Regions from separate parts of the Arthrobacter sp. MDT2-3 genome, predicted to be linked through region 2. Evidence: riboswitches for the same ligand, from Rfam matches in the RefSeq annotation. Region 2 holds a riboswitch; the other holds the start of a gene.
The links. Region 2 has a riboswitch for glycine ahead of gcvP (aminomethyl-transferring glycine dehydrogenase). Riboswitches for the same ligand answer to the same signal wherever they lie in the genome.
Positions count from the first base shown of each region.

Region 1: linked by a shared signal. The riboswitch ahead of gcvP (aminomethyl-transferring glycine dehydrogenase) and the one ahead of gcvP (aminomethyl-transferring glycine dehydrogenase) in region 2 are both predicted to bind glycine.

Region 1 is NZ_JBNHFS010000009.1:14,252-23,825, forward strand. Features, by position in the region: gene AC5RUQ_RS19845 (AMIN-like domain-containing (lipo)protein) at 111-659, shown strand; gene AC5RUQ_RS19850 (APC family permease) at 731-2,284, opposite strand; gene AC5RUQ_RS19855 (agmatine deiminase family protein) at 2,281-3,306, opposite strand; gene AC5RUQ_RS19860 (nitrilase-related carbon-nitrogen hydrolase) at 3,363-4,391, opposite strand; gene AC5RUQ_RS19865 (Dps family protein) at 4,607-5,083, shown strand; gene AC5RUQ_RS19870 (MFS transporter) at 5,192-6,760, opposite strand; gene AC5RUQ_RS19875 (TetR/AcrR family transcriptional regulator) at 6,827-7,366, shown strand; glycine riboswitch at 7,457-7,555, shown strand; gene gcvP (aminomethyl-transferring glycine dehydrogenase) at 7,736-9,574, shown strand, end outside.
Region 2 is NZ_JBNHFS010000004.1:121,886-131,459, forward strand. Features, by position in the region: gene AC5RUQ_RS13325 (L-serine ammonia-lyase) at 1-1,390, opposite strand, end outside; gene glyA (serine hydroxymethyltransferase) at 1,474-2,787, opposite strand; gene gcvH (glycine cleavage system protein GcvH) at 2,799-3,182, opposite strand; gene gcvT (glycine cleavage system aminomethyltransferase GcvT) at 3,287-4,453, opposite strand; gene gcvP (aminomethyl-transferring glycine dehydrogenase) at 4,464-7,328, opposite strand; glycine riboswitch at 7,381-7,488, opposite strand; glycine riboswitch at 7,490-7,587, opposite strand; gene AC5RUQ_RS13350 (hypothetical protein) at 7,736-8,092, shown strand; gene AC5RUQ_RS13355 (hypothetical protein) at 8,109-8,420, opposite strand; gene AC5RUQ_RS13360 (VOC family protein) at 8,500-8,859, shown strand; gene AC5RUQ_RS13365 (DUF427 domain-containing protein) at 8,998-9,282, shown strand; gene AC5RUQ_RS13370 (hypothetical protein) at 9,374-9,574, opposite strand, start outside.

The DNA.
Region 1 (9,574 bases), on a different contig from region 2:
CTGGCTTCCTCACGGTTGCGCGCCGAAGCGGCCACAACCCTCGTTTCGGCAGTCCTGCGCTCCTACTCTTGAGCTATCCAACCGCTCCACCAAACATGGATGGCACCACAATGAAAAAGCTCCTCATCTGGCTCACGGCGCTCTTAATGGCTGTCGGGCTGGGAATTCTGGTTCCGGGGCCCGCCTCGGCAACCACATCGTATTGCGGTCTCCAATGGGGTTCGAAGGCGAAAGCCGTTGAAACCATGAGCGCCGCCGCCGTCACCAACATCCGGACCGGGCAGCACTACTGCTTCGACCGGATGGTGATTGACCTTAAAGGTGATGTTGCCGGCTACAAAGCCCGCTACGTCCACACCGTGACACAGGACGGTTCCGGAAATCCGGTTCCTCTCCGGGGGCAGGCGTTCCTCCAGGTCACGGTGACCGCCCCGTCCTACGACGACAACGGCAATGCCACGTACAGCCCGGCCAACCAGGCCGAACTGACCAACGTCAACGGCTACCAGACCTTCCGTCAACTCGCCTGGGCGGGCAGCTTTGAAGGTTACACAACCATCGGTCTGGGCGTCCGCGCCCGGCTGCCCTACCGTGTGTTCACGCTCGATGGCCCGGGATCCGGCTCACGGCTGATTGTGGACGTGGCGCACTTCTGGTGACACCACCCAAAAGGTGCCGCATCCCCAACGATCGGGGGTGCGGCACCTTTTGTGTGCGCTGCTGTTAGGGGCTACTCCGGGACAACCAGGGCCGGAGTATCCCGCTTAAGGGTTTCGCCGCGGAAGAAGCCTGGGTGCAGCCGGGCCATGATGAGCATGAACACCGCACCCAGGGCCAGGATGCCTACCCCAAGGACAAAGACCAGCCCCACGCCGAAGACCTCAGAGCCGCTGCCGAACTCAGGCGCCCAGCTGTCCACGGCCGTCTGTAAGAACACTACGAACAGGCCCACCCCGCCCAGCACCGGGCACAGGAGCCGCAGGACGAAGTTGCGGGCGCTGGTGAAGACGCTGTGCCGGAAGTACCAGGCGCAAGCCAGGGCAGTCAGGCCGTAGTAGAAGCAGATCATCAGGCCCAGGGCCAGGATGGTGTCATTGAGGACGTTTTCGCTGACCACGTGCATCACGGCGTAGAATCCCGCCGACATAACGCCCGCCGCGACGGTGGCGAAGCCCGGTGTTGCAAACTTCGTGCTGATCCGGCTGAACGGCTTCGGCAGGGCACCGTAGTGGCCCATGGCCAGCAGGCTGCGCGAGGGCGACATAAACGTGGACTGCAGGGAGGCAGCGGAACTTGAGAGGACTGCAAGGGACATCAGGATGGCGAACGGGCCCATGATGGGCGAGGCCAGGGCTGTGAAGATGTTCTCGTGGATTTCCGTGTTGTTCAGGCCGTTGCCGGTGTCTCCGACGCCGGCGAACATCATGGTGGCGATGCTGACCAGCAGGTAGATGGCCAGGACGATGACGGCGGTGAGGGTGCCGGCCAGGCCGGAGGTCTTCTTGCCGTTAGCCGTTTCCTCGTTCACGGTGAGGCAGACGTCCCAGCCCCAGTACACGAAGATGGAGAGCGAGATGCCGGCAGCGATCTGGCCGAAGGTTTCAATCTTGGTGACATCGAACCACTCCCAGCTGAAGGGGATGGCCGTTTCGGAGCTGGACCAGTTGGCGAACGCCATGGTCACGAACAGGCCAAGGACCAGCAGCTGGAACCCCACGAGGCCGTACTGCACCAGCTTGGTGGTGTGCATCCCGCGGTAGCTGACCCAGACCGCCAGGGCCACGAACACAAAGCAGGTCAGCACGTTCAAGGCTTTGTTGGCCGCCAGGTCGGCCAGTCCGGGCTGGCCGGTGAGCTGCGAGAGGAACAGGTAGAAGAAGTCGACGGCGACGCCGGCCAGGTTGGACAGGACGATGATGTTGGCCGCAAGGAGCCCCCAACCGCCCATCCAGCCCACCCAGGGGCCAAAAGCCTTGGTCACCCAGGTGAAGGTGGTGCCACTGTCCGGGGAGTCGGCGTTGAGCTCCCGGTAGGCCAGCGATACCAGGATCATGGGGATGAACCCGATGAGGAAGATGACCGGCAGCTGGAGCCCGGCCTCGTTGACGGTGGGGCCCAGCGCACTGGTGAGCGTGTAGGCGGGGGCGATGGTGGAAATGCCGAGAACGACGACGGCGAGGAGTCCCAGCTGCCCGCCCTTCAGGCCCTTCGGGGTGATCCCGTGGGCAGTACCGGGAGCATGCCCGCCTGCGGCGGTTGTCCCGGTGCGGATGGTTTCTGTCATGACACCACTTTCTGGGAGGCAGCAGGCTGCTGCTGGGTGATGCAGTGGATACCCCCGCCGCGGGCGAACAGCTCGCGTGCGTCAATGGCGACGATACGCCGTCCGGGGTAGGCCTCGGCCAGGATCTGCAGGGCCTTGTCGTCCTGGGGGTCGTTGAAGCTGCAGGCAATCACTCCGCCGTTGACCACCACGTGGTTGATGTAGCTGTAGTCCACGAAGCCTTCCTCATCCCGGAGTGTTTCGGGGGCGGGGACTTCGATGATGTTCCACGTCCGGCCGGCCGCGTCCGTGGTGCCGCGCAGGAAGTCGATGACTTCCCGGCATACCTCGAAGTCCGGATGTTCGGGATTCCTCTGGGAATGGACCAGCAGAGTGCCGGGCGAGGGGATGGCCGCCACGATGTCCACGTGGCCGCGGGTGCCGAAGCGCTCGGAATCCCGGGTCAGGCCGCGGGGCAGCCACACCACATGGGTGGCGCCGATGGTGCGGGCCAGTTCCAGCTCGACGTCGGCCCGGCTGAGGCCGGGATTGCGTCCGGGATCCAGCTGTACTGTTTCCGTCACCAGGACCGTTCCCTGGCCATCGACCTGGATGCCGCCGCCCTCGTTGACCAGCGCCGACACGATGTGGTGTGCCCCGGAGCGGCCAGCCACCTCGCCGGCGACCAGGGCGTCTTTGTCCCACTGCGCCCAGTCCTGTGCGCCCCAGCCGTTGAACACCCAGTCCACGGCGCCAAGGTTTCCCGCGCCGTCCAGGACAAAAGTGGGGCCGATGTCGCGCATCCACGCATCATTCAGCGGGGCTGCAAGTACCTCAACCTCAGGGTGGAGATAGGCGGCGGCCGTTTCGACGTCGTCGGGATCCACCACCATGGTGACGGGCTGGAATTCGACGGCGGCGTTCGCCACTGCAGCCCAGGTGGACCTTGCTGCGTGGGCAGCCTCAGTGGACTCGCCAAGGGTGTAGCCGCCGGCGGGAAACGCCATCCAGAGCCGCTCCTGCGGCGCTGTTTCGGCGGGCATTTGCCACTGTCCGGCCTGCGCCGGGACAGCCGCGTCCTGCTGTGCCGCGGGGGCGGTCACGAGCACACCTCCGCGAACCCGCGCTCGCCGCCGATGGATTCATTCGGGCGGACGGGCTCGGTGAGGCGGCCGTAGGTGTCCGGACGGCGTGTTGCCAGGAAGGGGAACAGGGTCAGCCAGTCCTTCCTCTGGTCCAGGTCCAGGTCGGCCACGAGGACGGCGGACGCGTCACGGGGTGCCTGGGCGAGGATCCGGCCGTAGGGGTCGGAGATGAAGGATGAACCGTAGAAGTTCAGGGTGCCTTCACTGCCCCAGCGGTTGGGCGCGATCATAAACAGCCCGTTGGCGATGCCGTTTCCTACGATCACCTGCTGCCAGAGCGGCTGGGTGTCAAAATCGGGGTGGTCCGGTTCGGAGCCGATGGCCGTGGGGTAGACCAGGATTTCAGCACCGCCCAGCGAGTACAGCCGGGCCACCTCAGGAAACCATTCGTCCCAGCAGGTGGGCATGCCCAGCCGGGCGCCTTCGAGTTCGGCAGGGGCGTGCACTTCGTAGGCGTCAGCCGCTGCCGGGCCCTTCCGGAAGAACTTGTCCTCGTAGTACCCGGCGGTGACGGGGATGTGGAGCTTGTGGGTCCGCGCCAGGAGTTCGCCCTCCGGCGAGACCAGGATGGCCGTGTTCAGGCCCAGCCCGTCGTCCTGTCCGTCCGGGTCTTCTGCCCGCTGGTACAGGGACGCGTGGACCGATACCCCGTGACGGCGGGCGGCGTCTGCGGCGAAGCGGAAGGTAGGCCCCGTCAGCAGGTCTTCGGCGATGTCCGAGGGCCGGGTACGGTGTGTCCCCTCTGCCGGATCGTTGTGCGGCCGCGTGTCCGCCGGATAGCGCGACAGCGTGAGCTCCGGGAGGAAAACCACAGAGGCTCCCAGTGCAGCGGCCCGGCTGATGCCCTCGTTGAGTTCGGCCTCGACAGCGGCGCTGTCAGCTTGCCACCGGTGCTGGACCACGCCAACGCGCAGGGCCTTCCGGCTGGACGGCGATGTCCGTGCCAGGGAAGCGGGTGCGTCGAGGCAGGAAATTTCAATCATGTTTGCTACTCCAGTGAGACGACGGTCACTAAATGAATGACGTTCATTTAGTATGCGGTCCCATCGCCCCGGATGCAAGGGGAGATATGAATCGCGTTCGTTTATGTCGGGAAAAAGGAATTAGTAAGCTCACTGAGAAATTTCCCGGAGGTACCGTCCTCTGCCCGGTGCCGGGCTGGTAGCGTCGGGATTACTGGACCAATCGAGGAGGACGCATGAAAGCTTCACCGACACTGACCAACAACCTGCAGGCTGTGCTGACGGACCTGATCGAGCTGCACCTCCAGGGCAAGCAGGCCCACTGGAACATCGTGGGAACCAACTTCCGCGACCTGCACCTGCAGCTGGACGAGATCATCGACGCCGCCCGCCAGTTTGCCGACGATACCGCCGAGCGGATGCGCGCGCTGCATGCCCTCCCGGATGGACGCAGCTCCACCGTGGCGGAGTCCACCAGTCTCGCTCCGTTTCCTGCGGGCCTGATTAGCACCAAGGATGCCATCGAGCGGATTGTCGCAGCCCTGGAAGCTGCCGTAGGCACCATGCGGAAGGTCCATGATGAAGTAGACGAGGAAGACCCTACGTCGGCTGACCTGCTCCACGAGTTCATCGCCAAGTTCGAGCAGTTCGCCTGGATGGTGAACGCCGAAACCATGAAGCCGACGGCGAGCGTCACGGCACCTGACGCTTAGCCAGCGGGGCACCACGCACGGCCTTCAGCGCCCGGCCCGGACACGAAGTCCGGAGCCGGGCGCTGTTTTTATGCCTGCCCGCGCGAGCCCGTTATGCAGCCTGCGCCCCTACTGTGCCTTGGGCACCTTCCGGAGCACGACGGCGGCCAGGACTGCCGCCGTCGCCATCAGCACCAGCCCGATCGCCGCGGTGACGTGCACGCCGGAGTCGAAAGCGGAGCCGGCGGCATGGCGGACGGCGTCCGCCAAGGGTGCCGGCAACCCGGCTGCAAGTTCCATGGCGCCGGCCAGGGTTTCGCTGGCATGCGCGCTGCCCTGGCCGGCGGCTTCAACCGCTCCGGGAGGAAGCTGCAGGTTCTGCTGGTAGGAGGCGGTCAGGATGGAGCCCAGGACGGCAGTTCCCAGCAGTGCGCCCACCTCATAGCCTGTCTCCGAGATCGCCGAGGCTGCCCCCGATTTTTCCGCCGGGACGCTGCCAAGGATGAGGTCATTGGAGATGGTTTCGGCCGTTCCCACGCCCAGGGCCAGGACCAGCAGGGCAGCGAGCAGCAGTGCCGGCCCGTCGGCATGGCTGCCGAACGTCACCATGCTGTAGCCTGCGGCGCTCATGGCCAGGCCGGTGCCCACTACGAAACCCGGCCGGACCTTCCGCACCACCGGCACCACCGCAAGGCCCGCCACGACGGTTGCCACCAGCGCCGGAATCATTGCCATTCCCGCAGCGGAAGGGGACATGCCCTCAAGGAGCTGTAGGTGCTGGGCCAGGAAGAGGATGAAGCCGTTGAAGGAGAACAGGGCCAGGACGTTTGCCGTGATGGCCATGCTGAACACCCGGTTGCGGAACAAGGACATGTCCAGCAGCGGGCTCTTGAGCCGCTGTTGCCGCCGGACAAAAGTGGCACCCATTGCCAGGCCGAAGGCCAGGCTGCCCAGGGCCAGCGGTCCGGCACCTTCGGTGGCGAATTCCTTGATGCCGTAGACCACCGGAACCATGGTGAGCAGCGAGAGCAGGATGCTCGGCGCATCCACCCGCCCAGGTGTTGGGTCCTTGGACTCGGGGATGAATGCGGGTCCGAAGGCCAGCAGGGGCAGCATGATGGGCACGGCCACCAGGAGTATCGCTCCCCACCAGAACTGCTCAACGAGCCACCCGCCAAATATTGGGCCCAGGGCGGCGCCGCCGGAAAACCCTGCAGCCCAGATGGCAATGGCCAGCCGCCGGCGGTTGGGATCGACGAAAATGTTGCGGATCAGGGAAAGTGTGGAGGGCATCAGCATGGCGCCGAAGAAACCCAGGGCCGCGCGTCCGGCAATCAGCCAGCCGGCGCTGGGAGCGAAGGCCGTTACTGCTGATACGGCTGCAAAGCCGATGCTGCCGATGATCAGGAGCCGCCGGCGTCCAATCCGGTCGCCCAGGCTCCCCATGGCCACGAGCAATCCAGCCAGCACCAGCGGATAGGCATCCACAATCCACAGCAGCTCCACTCCCGAGGTTCCCAGCGTGCGCGCAATTGCCGGCAGCGCAAACGTCAGGGCGGTATTGTCCACTGCCACGAGGAGGACAGGGAACATCAGCAGCCCGAGCGCAAGCCAGTCGCGCCACGTGCCCCTGGTGGGATCCGGGGCCGTCGGGGCAGTGCGGGTGAGTGCTTGCTGGGAGGCGGTGGACGGTGTCATGGAATAACTATACCGTCCAGACGGTATAGTTAAGAAATCCACTACCCGCGATGCATGATGGGAGGCATGCCCCGAAAACCCGTAGCGCGAGATGCAGTCCTCGATGCCTTTGAAGAACTCCTGATCGACGTGGGGGAGAGGGCCGCCACGCTGGATGCGGTGGCAAAGCGGGCCGGCGTCTCCAAGGGCGGCCTGCTGTACCACTTCCCCAACAAGGAAGCGCTGATCACTGCCACCCTGGAGCGGTTGGACCGCTTGGCAGGAGATGACCTCGCAGCCATGGCCGCCGCGCCCGAGGGGGCCGCGGCCTACTTCATCCGGTCCTCCCTCTGGTCCGATACCCCCATGGACCGTTCTTTTGTCGCCGTGACGCGACTCGCCGAGGTGGCCCACGAGGATGCCCGCCGCCGCTTCGCAGTCATCCAGCAGCAATGGCTGGACCTGATCGGCAAGGACGTGGGCGCTGCGATGGCAAAGGCCGTCCTGTATATGGGGGACGGGTTGTACTTCAACGCCATGTGGGAAAGCGGGCCGTCCGGAAACGCCGGCGACAGGCAGGCCGAGGTCGACGAACTCCTGGCCGCCGTCGAGAGGCTCAGGGGCTAGCCGGTATTTGCTCCTGAGCCCGCGGCATAGGAGAATTACTGCATGTGTGGGCCGTCGCCGGCCACCAGGAAAACCCAAATGAATAGCCTTTGATCTGCGGCGGGAGAGTTCTGCCAGAAGGTACAAGCAGGCGCCGTAGGAGCAATACCTCCCCAGGAATCTCACAGGCCCATGTACCGCCGCGGCGAGGCAACTCTGGAAAGTAGCAGGCCGTCCGCCTGGCATCCGGTTCCCCGGATACCTGGACTGCTGTGCTCACCGACGGTGCAAGCGGGGCCAGCGGATGCAGGCAACGCGGAAACTCTCAGGTCCAATACAGAGCGGGGAGGAACCCGAATCGATGCGGCGTACCCTGATGCCGCCTTAGCTATGGAGTTCCCCGTGACTGTATCTCCGGCCCCCGCCTCTCCGGCTATTGCCGCCCCCGCTGCTGCCACCTTCGTTGACCGGCACATCGGCGCACGCCGGGAGGCCGACGTCGACACCATGCTCAAGGCCGTGGGCTACGACACCGTGGACGCGCTGGTGGATACCGCGGTCCCCAAGGACATCCGCCAGGACTCCGCGCTGGAACTGAAGGGCGCACTGAGCGAGGTGGAGGCGCTCGCCGAACTGCGCACTCTGGCAGCCAAGAACAAGACCGCCGTGCAGATGATCGGCCAGGGCTACTACGACACCGTCACGCCGCCGGTGATCCGCCGCAACATCCTCGAAGGCCCGGCCTGGTACACCGCGTACACGCCCTATCAGCCCGAGATTTCCCAGGGCCGGCTCGAAGCGCTGCTGAACTTCCAGACCATGGTCCAGGACCTGGTGGGACTGCCCATCGCCAACGCCTCCCTGCTGGATGAAGCCACCGCCGTGGCCGAGGCCGTGCTGATGATGCGCCGCGCGAACAAAAACAAAGAGGTGCGGGACGGCAAGACTGTGCTGGACGCCGACTGCCTGCCGCAGACCATCGCCATCGTGAAGGGCCGCGCCGAGGCACTCGGCTTCGAGGTTGAGGTGGCGGACCTCTCCACGGGATTGCCCGACGGCCCCATCAACGGCGTGGTCCTGCACCAGCCCGGGGCTTCCGGCCGGGTGTTTGACCACAGCGCCGTGATCGCCGACGCTAAGCAGCGCGGCGCCCTCGTGACCGTCGCGGCCGACCTGCTCGCGCTGACCCTCATCACGCCCCCCGGTGAGCAGGGCGCGGACATCGCCGTCGGCTCGGCACAGCGCTTCGGTGTCCCGCTGTTCTACGGCGGCCCGCACGCCGCCTACATGGCAGTCCAGAAAGGCCTTGAACGCTCCATGCCCGGACGGCTGGTGGGCGTCTCGAAGGACTCCGCGGGAACTCCTGCCTACCGCCTGGCCCTGCAGACCCGCGAGCAGCACATCCGCCGCGAGAAGGCCACCTCGAACATCTGCACCGCGCAGGCCCTGCTGGCCATCGTGGCCTCAATGTACGCCGTCTATCACGGACCCCAGGGGCTGAAGGCGATTGCGCAGTCCGCCCACGCCCACGCCAGGACCCTTGCCGCTTCGCTCAAGGCCGCCGGCCTGGAGGTAGTGCACACCAGCTTCTTCGACACTGTCACGGTCTCCGTTCCCGGCAAGGCCGCGGGCATCATCGCCGCAGCAGAGGCCAGGGGAATCAACCTGCGCAGCATCGACGCGCACACGGTGGGCTTCTCCACCGATGAAACGACAACCGCGGACATTGTCGACGGCGTCCTGGCCGCCTTTGGTGCCGGGCTGGCTGAGGTGGCGGATGGGTTCGGCCTGGATGCCGCCGTCGAACGCTCCTCCGACTTCCTGCAGCACCCCGTGTTCAACACCTACCGTTCGGAGACCCAGCTCCTCCGTTACATCCGCAAGCTCAGCGACCGGGACCTGGCGCTGGACCGCACCATGATCCCGTTGGGCTCCTGCACCATGAAGCTGAACGCCACAGCCGAGATGGAAGCCATCTCCTGGCCCGAGTTCGCCTCCATCCACCCGTTCGCCCCGGACTCGCAGACCGAAGGCTGGCGCGAACTGATCGCGGACCTCGAAGCGCAGCTCACGGAGATCACCGGCTACGACCAGGTGTCCATCCAGCCCAACGCCGGTTCCCAGGGCGAGCTCGCCGGCTTGCTGGCGATCCGCGGCTACCACCACTCGCGCGGGGACCAGCAGCGCAACGTCTGCCTGATCCCGGCGTCGGCGCACGGCACCAACGCC
Region 2 (9,574 bases):
CCGTTTCCTTGTATTTGGAGCTCATGTCCTTGCCGGTCTCGCGCATCGTGATGATGACCTCGTCCAGGGACACCCGGTGGGACCCGTCGCCCCAGAGCGCCATCTTCGCGGCATTGATGGCCTTCGCTGCAGCGATCGCGTTGCGTTCGATGCACGGCACCTGCACCAGCCCGCCGATCGGATCACAGGTCAGGCCCAGGTTGTGCTCCATCGCGATCTCCGCGGCGTTTTCCACCTGCGCAGGGGTCCCGCCCATCACCTCGGCCAGCCCCGCCGCAGCCATCGACGACGCCGACCCGACCTCGCCCTGGCAGCCCACCTCGGCCCCCGAGATCGATGCCTGCTCCTTGTACAGCACCCCGACGGCGGCGGCGGCGAGCAGGAACTTCACCACCACGTCCTCGCGGTCCTCCTGCGTCGCGTTCTCCATCCCCGGCGCAAAATGCAGCGCGTAATACAGCACCGCCGGGATAATCCCGGCAGCCCCGTTCGTGGGCGCGGTGACCACGCGGCCGCCGGAGGCGTTCTCCTCGTTCACGGCAAGGGCGATCAAGTTAACCCACTCCTGCCAATACTTCGGGTCGTGGAAGTCCTCGTCCTGGCCTTCACCGTCAGGCCGGGAGCTTTCCTTCTGGAGCCGCTCGTACCAGTCAGGGGCACGGCGGCGGACCTTCAGCCCGCCCGGCAGAACGCCTTCACGCTTCAGGGATGTGGCAACGCAGCCCTCCATAACGGAGTAGATATGCAGCAGGCCCGCCCGGATTTCCTCCACAGTGCGGCTCTCTTCCTCATTGACCCGCATCACCTCGCTGATGCCCAGCCCGGTCTCCCGGCAGTGCTCCAGCAGTTCGGCGGCGGTACGGAACGGCAGCGGCAGTTCCTTTTTGGATTCCTCCAGCTCCTGCTGGGCCGCGTCCTCCTCCCCCTCACGCACAATGAACCCGCCGCCCACGGAGAAGAACGTGGCAGTGTGGAGGATCTCGTCCTCGGCATCAAAGACGGTGAACGTCATCCCGTTGGTGTGCCGCGGCAGGATGGTCAGCGGCCGCAGCACCATGTCCTTCACCCCATACGGCAGCGGCACGGCACCGGCCAGCTGCAAGGTCCCAGCGTCGGCGATCGCGGCCAGGCGTTCCTCCACCTCGTCCGGCAGGATCAACTCCGGATGAAACCCCTCCAGCCCCAGCAGGATCGCCGTCATGGTCCCGTGACCGTGTCCCGTCGCCGCGAGCGACCCATACAGATCCACCCGAAGCGAGGCCACCCGGTCCAGGGCACCGGCGGATTTCAGCTCCTCCGCGAACACAGCAGCAGCCCGCATCGGCCCCACGGTATGCGAACTCGAGGGGCCAATACCAATAGAGAAAAGGTCGAATACGCCAACGGCCATGGTGGGATTCCTTACTTGACGTGTAGCGGGCGGATAGAGCGTCACCAAGGCGACGTGGGCACGAGGGGCCGGCGGAGCCAGCCTCAGGACAGTGGTGCTACGCCCGGGTAGAGCGGGTGGGCTTTGGCGAGGGCCTCGACGCGGTGACGCAGCCCCGAAAGGTCCGCGTCGGCGTCGGCCGTCAAAGCTTCGGCGATGATGTCGGCAACCTCGCGGAAGGCAGCTTCGCCGAAGCCACGCGTGGCGAGCGCCGGCGTGCCGATCCGGAGGCCGGAGGTGACCATCGGCGGGCGGGGGTCGAACGGGACTGCGTTGCGGTTAACCGTGATGTCGATGGCCGCGAGGCGGTCCTCGGCCTGTTGCCCGTTGAGCTCGCAGTTGCGCAGGTCAACGAGGACCAGGTGCACGTCGGTGCCGCCGGAGATCACGCTGATGCCCTTGGCGGTGACGTCGGGCTGGACCAGGCGCTCGGCCAGGATCCGGGCGCCGGCGAGGACGCGCTCCTGGCGCTCCTTGAACTCGGCCGAGGCCGCGATCTTGAACGCGACGGCCTTGCCCGCAATGACGTGCTCCAGCGGCCCGCCCTGCTGGCCGGGAAACACAGCCGAGTTGATCTTCTTGGCGATGTCGGCGTCGTTCGTCAGGATGATGCCTCCCCTCGGACCGGCGAGGGTCTTGTGCGTGGTGGACGTGGTGACATGCGCGTGCGGCACCGGCGACGGGTGCAGCCCGGCGGCCACTAGCCCGGCGAAGTGCGCCATGTCCACCATGAGGTAGGCGCCCACGGAGTCGGCGATGCGGCGGAACTCGGCGAAGTCCAACTGGCGGGCGTAGGCAGACCAACCGGCCACGATCAGCGCGGGCTTGGTCTCCTCCGCCAGTCGCTCCACCTCGGCCATGTCCACGGTGTGGGTGTCCTCGCGGACGCCGTACGGCACCACGTTGTAGAGCTTGCCCGAGAAATTGATCTTCATGCCGTGGGTGAGGTGGCCGCCGTGTGCCAGGTTCAGGCCCATGATGGTGTCGCCCGGCTTGATCAGCGCGTGCATCACCGAAGCGTTCGCCTGCGCGCCGGAGTGCGGCTGAACGTTGGCGAACTCCGCGCCGAACAGTGCCTTGATGCGGTCAATGGCGAGCTGCTCCACGACGTCCACGTGCTCGCAGCCGCCGTAGTAGCGCTTGCCCGGGTAGCCCTCGGCGTACTTGTTAGTCAGCACCGAACCCTGCGCCTGCATCACGGCGACGGCGGTGTGGTTCTCGGAGGCGATCATCTCCAGGCCGTCACGCTGGCGGGTGAGTTCGTCGTCGATTTTTGCGGCGATTTCGGGGTCCAGCGCGGACAGGTCTGCGTCCAGGGACGGGGAGACGACCTGCTCGAAGGCTGCTGTTGTGGTCATGCCCGCGCCGCTCACAGCTCGCCGCCGTTGGCAGCCGCGTACTCTTCGGCGGACATCAGGGGGCCTTCTTCGGTGACGGCCACCTTGAACAGCCAGCCTGCGCCGTAGGGATCATTGTTGATCAGGGCGGGGTCGGAGACCACTTCGTCGTTGATCTCCACAACCTCGCCCGTGACCGGCGCGTAGAGGTCCGAGACGGACTTGGTGGATTCGACCTCGCCGCAGGTCTCCCCCGCGGTGACCGTGGAGCCGACCTCCGGCAGGTCCACGTACACGATGTCGCCCAGTGCCTCGGTGGCGACAGCCGAGATGCCAATGTTGGTGGGGCCGGATCCGTCAGCAGCAACCCACTCGTGCTCGGCGGAGTACTTCAGTTCAGCAACAACTTTTGCCATGTGTATTTCCTTAGGTTCGTGTTTCAAACGTGAGAGAGCGTTAGGCCAAACCCGGCATCAAATGCGAGAGCGTTGGGACAAAACGCGCATTAAGTGAGAGAGCGTTACTTCTGGCGTTTGTAGAACGGGAGCTCTACTACTTCGAAGGGTTCCGGCTTGCCGCGGAGGTCGATGTCCAGGGCGGTGCCGGGTGCGGCGTGTTCGACGTCGACATAGGCCAGGGCGATCGGATAACCAAGGGTGGGGCTCGGCTGGCCGGAGGTCACCTCGCCCACGACGTTGCCGTTTTTGAGGACCGGGTAGTGGCTGCGGCCGGCGCGGCGGCCCAGGCCCTTGAGGCCCACCAGCTTGCGGCCGGAGGTGGAGCCGGCGCCCAGTTCCTTGAGCTCGGCCAGCACAGCCCTGCCCACGAAGTCCGACTCCTTCTTGAGTGAAACCACGGGGCCCAGGCCTGCGGCGTACGGGTTGCCCTCGCGGGAAAGCTCGTTGCCGTAGAGCGGCATGCCGGCTTCGAGGCGGAGCGAGTCGCGGCAGGCCAGCCCGGCGGGGATGAGCCCGTGACCCGCGCCAACTTCCAGCAGCGCGTCCCACAGGCCGGCGGCATCCTCGTTCGGGATGTAGATTTCGAAGCCGTCCTCGCCGGTGTACCCGGTGCGGGCGAGCAACAGCTCCTGTACTGTGCCGTTGACGGTGATCCCTACCTCCACAGCGGCGTAGTACTTCAGCTCCGTCACCAGCGAGTGCTGTTCAGCAGGGACCAGCTGGAGCAAAATGGCCTCTGCGTTCGGCCCCTGCACTGCGATGAGGGAGGTCCCGGCGGAGACGTCATCCACAACGACGTCGAAGGCGGCAGCCCGCTCGGCCAGTGCTGCGGCAACTACCGCAGCGTTGCCGGCGTTGGGCACCACCAGGTACCTGGCAGTTCCATCCGCAGCCGCAGGAAGGCGGTACGTGATGAGGTCGTCGATGATGCCGCCGTCTTCCTGGCAGATCAGCGAGTACTTCGCTTTGCCTACCGCCACCGCGGACAGCTTGCCGGCCAGGGCGTAATCGAGGAAAGCCCCGGCGTCGGGACCGGTAACCCAGACTTCCCCCATATGGGAGAGGTCGAACAGCCCTGCTGCGTTGCGGACGGCGTGGTGCTCGGCCAGCTCGGAGCTGTACTTCAGGGGCATCTGCCAGCCGCCGAAGTCGGTGAAGGAGGCGCCGGCGATCTTGTGCTGCTCGTACAGCGCTGTGTAGTTCTCAGGCGCGGTGTAGTTCTCAGTCATCGAAAAGTCCTTAGTTCTCAAATTCGGAAAGCGGCGGGCAGGAGCACACCAGGTTGCGGTCACCTGCCGCACCGTCGATGCGGCCCACCGGCGGGAAGTACTTGTCCTGCCGGAGCGAGGCCACCGGGAAGGCTGCCTGCTCACGCGGGTAGGAACGGTTCCATTCAGAGGTGACGACGGCGGCTGCCGTGTGGGGTGCGTTGCGCAGCGGTGACTTCTCCACCGGGAAGTCGCCGTTGGCCACCTGGTCGATTTCCTGGCGGATGGAGATCATAGCCTCGATGAAGCGGTCGATCTCCGCAAGGTCCTCGGACTCGGTGGGCTCCACCATCAGCGTGCCCGCCACCGGGAAGGACAGCGTGGGGGCGTGGAAGCCGAAGTCGATAAGGCGCTTGGCCACATCCTCAGCGGTGACGCCGGTCCTGGCCGTTAGGTCCCGCAGGTCAAGGATGCACTCGTGCGCCACCAGGCCGCTCTCCCCCGTGTAAAGAACCGGGAAGTGCTCGTCGAGCCGCGCGGCAATGTAGTTCGCTGCGAGCAGGGCGGACTTGGTGGCCTCGGTGAGCCCCTGCCCGCCCATCAGCTTCACGTACGCCCAGGAAATCGGCAGCACGCCGGCCGAACCGAAGCGCGAAGCAGAAATCGCAACCCCGTGCCCGTCTTCGTGGGCTGCTTTGTTGGCGTCGCCCGGCATAAACGGTGCGAGGTGCGCCTTGGCAGCAACAGGTCCGACGCCGGGTCCGCCGCCGCCGTGCGGGATGCAGAACGTCTTGTGCAGGTTCAGGTGCGACACGTCGCCACCGAACTTGCCCGGCTGCGCCAGCCCGACGAGGGCGTTCAGGTTGGCACCGTCCACATACACCTGGCCGCCGGCGGCGTGGATGGCATCGCACACCTCGCGCACGTCCGAGTCATACACCCCGTGCGTTGACGGGTAGGTGATCATGATCGCGGAGAGGACGTCCTTGTGGGCCTCAATCTTAGCTGCGAGGTCGGTGTGGTCGATGGTGCCGTCGGCGGCGGTGGCCACAACTACAACCTTCATCCCCGCGAGGACGGCGGAGGCGGCGTTGGTGCCATGCGCCGAAGCGGGAATGAGGCACACGTTGCGCTGCTGGTCCCCGCGCGAGTGGTGGTAGCCGCGGATCGCCAGCAAGCCGGCGAGCTCGCCCTGGGAACCGGCGTTGGGCTGGACGGACACCTGGTCGTAGCCCGTGATCTCCGCGAGATCAGCTTCCAGGCCGGCAATGAGCTCCCGCCAGCCTTCGGTCTGCGAATCCGGAGCAAACGGGTGGATCGAGGCGAACTCGGGCCAGGAAATGGCTTCCATCTCGGCCGTGGCGTTCAGCTTCATGGTGCAGGAACCCAACGGGATCATGGTGCGGTCCAGCGCCAGGTCCCGGTCGGAGAGGCGGCGGATGTAGCGCAGCAGCTGGGTCTCCGAACGGTGCGTGTTGAAGACCGGGTGCTGCAGGTACGTGGAGCTGCGCAGCACCGACTCGGGCAGCTCGTAACCCTCGCCGGACGCAACGGGACCGGCGCCAAAGGCGACGGCAACCGAGGAGAGAACCTCCGGCGTCGTGGTTTCATCGACTGACACGCCAACTGTGTCCGCATCGATGAGGCGCAGGTTGATGCCGTGTGCTTCGGCGGCGGTGATCACCTTCGCTGCCTTGCCGGGCACGCGGACGGTGAGGGTGTCGAAGAAGGTGTCGGACACCAGATCGCGTCCGGCGGTCTTCAGCGTGGTGGCCAGGGCGCGGGCGTTGTGGTGGACGGTTTCGGCAATCGCCTTCAGTCCGTCGGGGCCGTGATAGACGGCGTAGAAGGACGAGACGATAGCGAGCAGTGCCTGCGCGGTGCAGATGTTGGAGGTGGCCTTCTCGCGGCGGATGTGCTGCTCGCGGGTCTGCAGGGCCAGGCGGTAGGCGGGGACACCGGCGTCGTCCTTGGAAACACCCACGATCCGGCCGGGGAGGGTGCGCTCCATGCCCTGGCGGACAGCCATGTAGGCGGCGTGCGGTCCCCCAAAGAACAACGGCACGCCAAAGCGCTGGGTGGAGCCGACGGCGATGTCCGCGCCCTGCTCACCCGGCGGGGTGATGAGGGTGAGGGCCAGGAGGTCGGCGGCGACGGTGACCAGGGCGCCGCGGTCTTTGGCCTCGGCGATGACGGCGGACTGGTCCCACACGCGGCCGGAGACGCCGGGCTGCTGGAGAACAACACCGTTGATGTCGCCGTCGGGCAGTCCATTGGTGAGGTCGGCGATCTCCACCTCGAAGCCGAGGGCTTCGGCGCGGCCCAGCACGATGGCGATGGTCTGCGGGAGGAGGTCGGCGTCGAGGACGGTCTTGCCGTCCTTGGCGCCTGCGTTCTGGCCTTTGGCCCTATTCGCGCGGCGCATCAGCAGCACGGCTTCAGCGACGGCGGTGGCTTCGTCCAGGAGGGAGGCGTTGGCTACCGGGAGCGCGGTGAGGTCCTGCACCATGGTCTGGAAGTTCAGCAGTGCTTCGAGCCGGCCCTGGGAGATTTCCGGCTGGTACGGGGTGTAGGCGGTGTACCAGGCGGGGGCTTCGAGGATGTTGCGGCGGATCACCGGCGGGGTCACGGTGTCGTAGTAGCCCTGGCCGATCATCTGCACGGCCGTCTTGTTTTTGCCGGCAAGCTCGCGGAGCTCGGCGAGGACCTGGACTTCGCTGAGGGCACTCTCGAGGGTGAGGGGCTTGTCCTGGCGGATGGAATCGGGGACCGCGCTGTCCACGAGGCCATCGACGCTGTCGTAGCCGACGGCCTTGAGCATGGTGTCGATGTCGGACTGGCGGCGCGCGCCGATATGGCGGTCTGCGAAGGTGGTTGGGGACGATTGAACCGTCATGAGAGGAACTCCATAATTCAGGTGGTGCCGAAACACCACGTTGATTCGGGTTCCTCCCCGCTCTGTATTGAACCTGAGAGTTTTGCGTTGCTTTGCTGTTCAGCAGAGCGCCACTTGCACCGTCGGTGAGCCCGGTTGCCCGGACTGCTTTCCAGAGTTGCCTTGCCGCGGCGGTACGTGGGCCTGAGAGATTCCTGGGGAGGATTTGCTCCTACGGCGCCTGCAGAACGTACCGGCAGGACTCTCCCGCCGCAGATCATCAGCACGTGCCACTGGTGGGTGACACGGCTCACACCATACCGGGTTGCGGGGCTGGATGCAAAACGGGGGGCATTCTGGGGCGGGAGGAGGCTGACAAGTGGAAGGGACTACGGGATGATTAATAGCCCCTAAAGGCGGGATGAGCCATGATGACAAGCCACACTATTGCCGTCCACATCACGGTAGATGACCAGTCCCATCCCGCTGCGGTCTCCGAATTGCTCAGTGAGTTGTCGTCCCGCTTCAAAGAGGTCACACGTGCCGAATTCATGTTGGGCGGACAGCGCTGGGGCGGCGCCGAAACCCTGAATGTCCGCAAGGTGAAGACGGCCGCTGGTGTGGTGGCCGTATCCGCGCGCGACAGGAGGCATCTGGCGGCCCAACTGGAAGTCGCACTGGCCCACCGCGAAGCCGGCTATGACGATGCTGAAGTGGCTGCACTGTGGGATATCGCCAACAGCCTGGCGCGCACGCTCGGGATCAGCGGAGTGGACCGGCTGTAAAAGCTGCTTAGAGCAGCTACCGCTTCCTGGGGCCGGCTGTTGTGCCGATGCGGTACCCGGCCCAGAATGCCAGGACAAGCAAACCCGCGACGGCGATTGCCAGGCCTGCCTGCGTCCCTGGCGTAACGAACGCCAAGCCGTTTCCACTGAAGGGCTCGTTGCTCAGCGGCGCGTACGCGAACCAGCCAAAGCTGACATTCTGGCTGTTGCTCCACGCGACGAAGCACCCCACCAGCACCACGGCGAGGGCAGCTACCGGCAGCGCGGCTCCGAAGAAGCGGGCAGGTTTTGGCGTTTTCTGTGCGTCAGGTGTGTTGTTTTCCCCCATGCAGGCGAGTCTAGTGGTGCTGTTGATCGTTACCCCGCCGCCGGGGACAGACGGCGGGGGCTGTGGTTAGGCTGGGCGGATGTTGACCATTGGCAGCACCGTCCTTGGCGTCAATGACGTCGCCCGCGCCACAGCTTTTTGGCACGCCGCCCTGGGCTACGTTCCCCGTGAGCCCGGGGATGAGACCTGGGTGATCCTCGTGCCGGCGTCGGGACCGGGAGCGCAGTTGGCACTTATGCTGAGCGAGACGCCCGTGCAGGACCGCCCGCGCATCCACCTGGATTTGTATGCTGACGACCAGGCAGCAGAGGTGGAGCGGCTGATCTCGCTCGGCGCCCGGAGCGTCGACTGGGACCTGTATCCGGAGGACTCCGACTTCGTGGTGCTCGCCGACCCCGACGGGAACCGTTTCTGCGTCATCGACCAAGGCCCGCGGTAGCGCCGCCATCGAACTTTACGCCGGTGATTCAGATCGGGGCGCTGGAACCCGCCCTCCGGGAACAAGTGCGCACACTATGCCGTTGGGATACCTACGAGCGGCATTCGCATGCGGCGGCACCCAACAGAATGGAACCACATGGTCAGGGCTATCTGGAACGGAAAAGTCATCGCCGAATCCACGGACACCGTGGTGGTGGAGGGCAACCATTACTTCCCGCGCGATGCAGTGAATGCTGGCTACCTCCGGGACAGTGACCTTTATTCGGTCTGCCCCTGGAAGGGCAAAGCCAGCTACCACTCTCTGGAAGTGGACGGAAAGCTGAACGTGGACGCGGCCTGGTACTACCCGGAGCCGAAGGCACGCGCCAAGCAGATCGAGGACCGCATCGCGTTCTGGCGCGGCGTAACCATCGAGGCGTAGCAGCGGAAAGCAACGGGCGACGGCGGGACTTCCCGCCGCCGCCCGTTGCTTCTTGCCAGGGCCCACCATCGCGCCCTGTACAGCGCTTTGGCTAAGCGGCCAGCGGCATATCGAACAGTTGCTCGGCGAGCCGGATGAGGTGGCGGGGAGCGTCGGTCTCTTCGATGGGGTTTGTGTGGCCAAGGAACATGGCGGTTCCGTGGATGGTTTCTTCGAGATCGATTCCTGCTTCACGAATGAGGACTTCGGCGCGGACGTTCTCGGTGTACCTGATGCCCTCGCTATCCAGGTA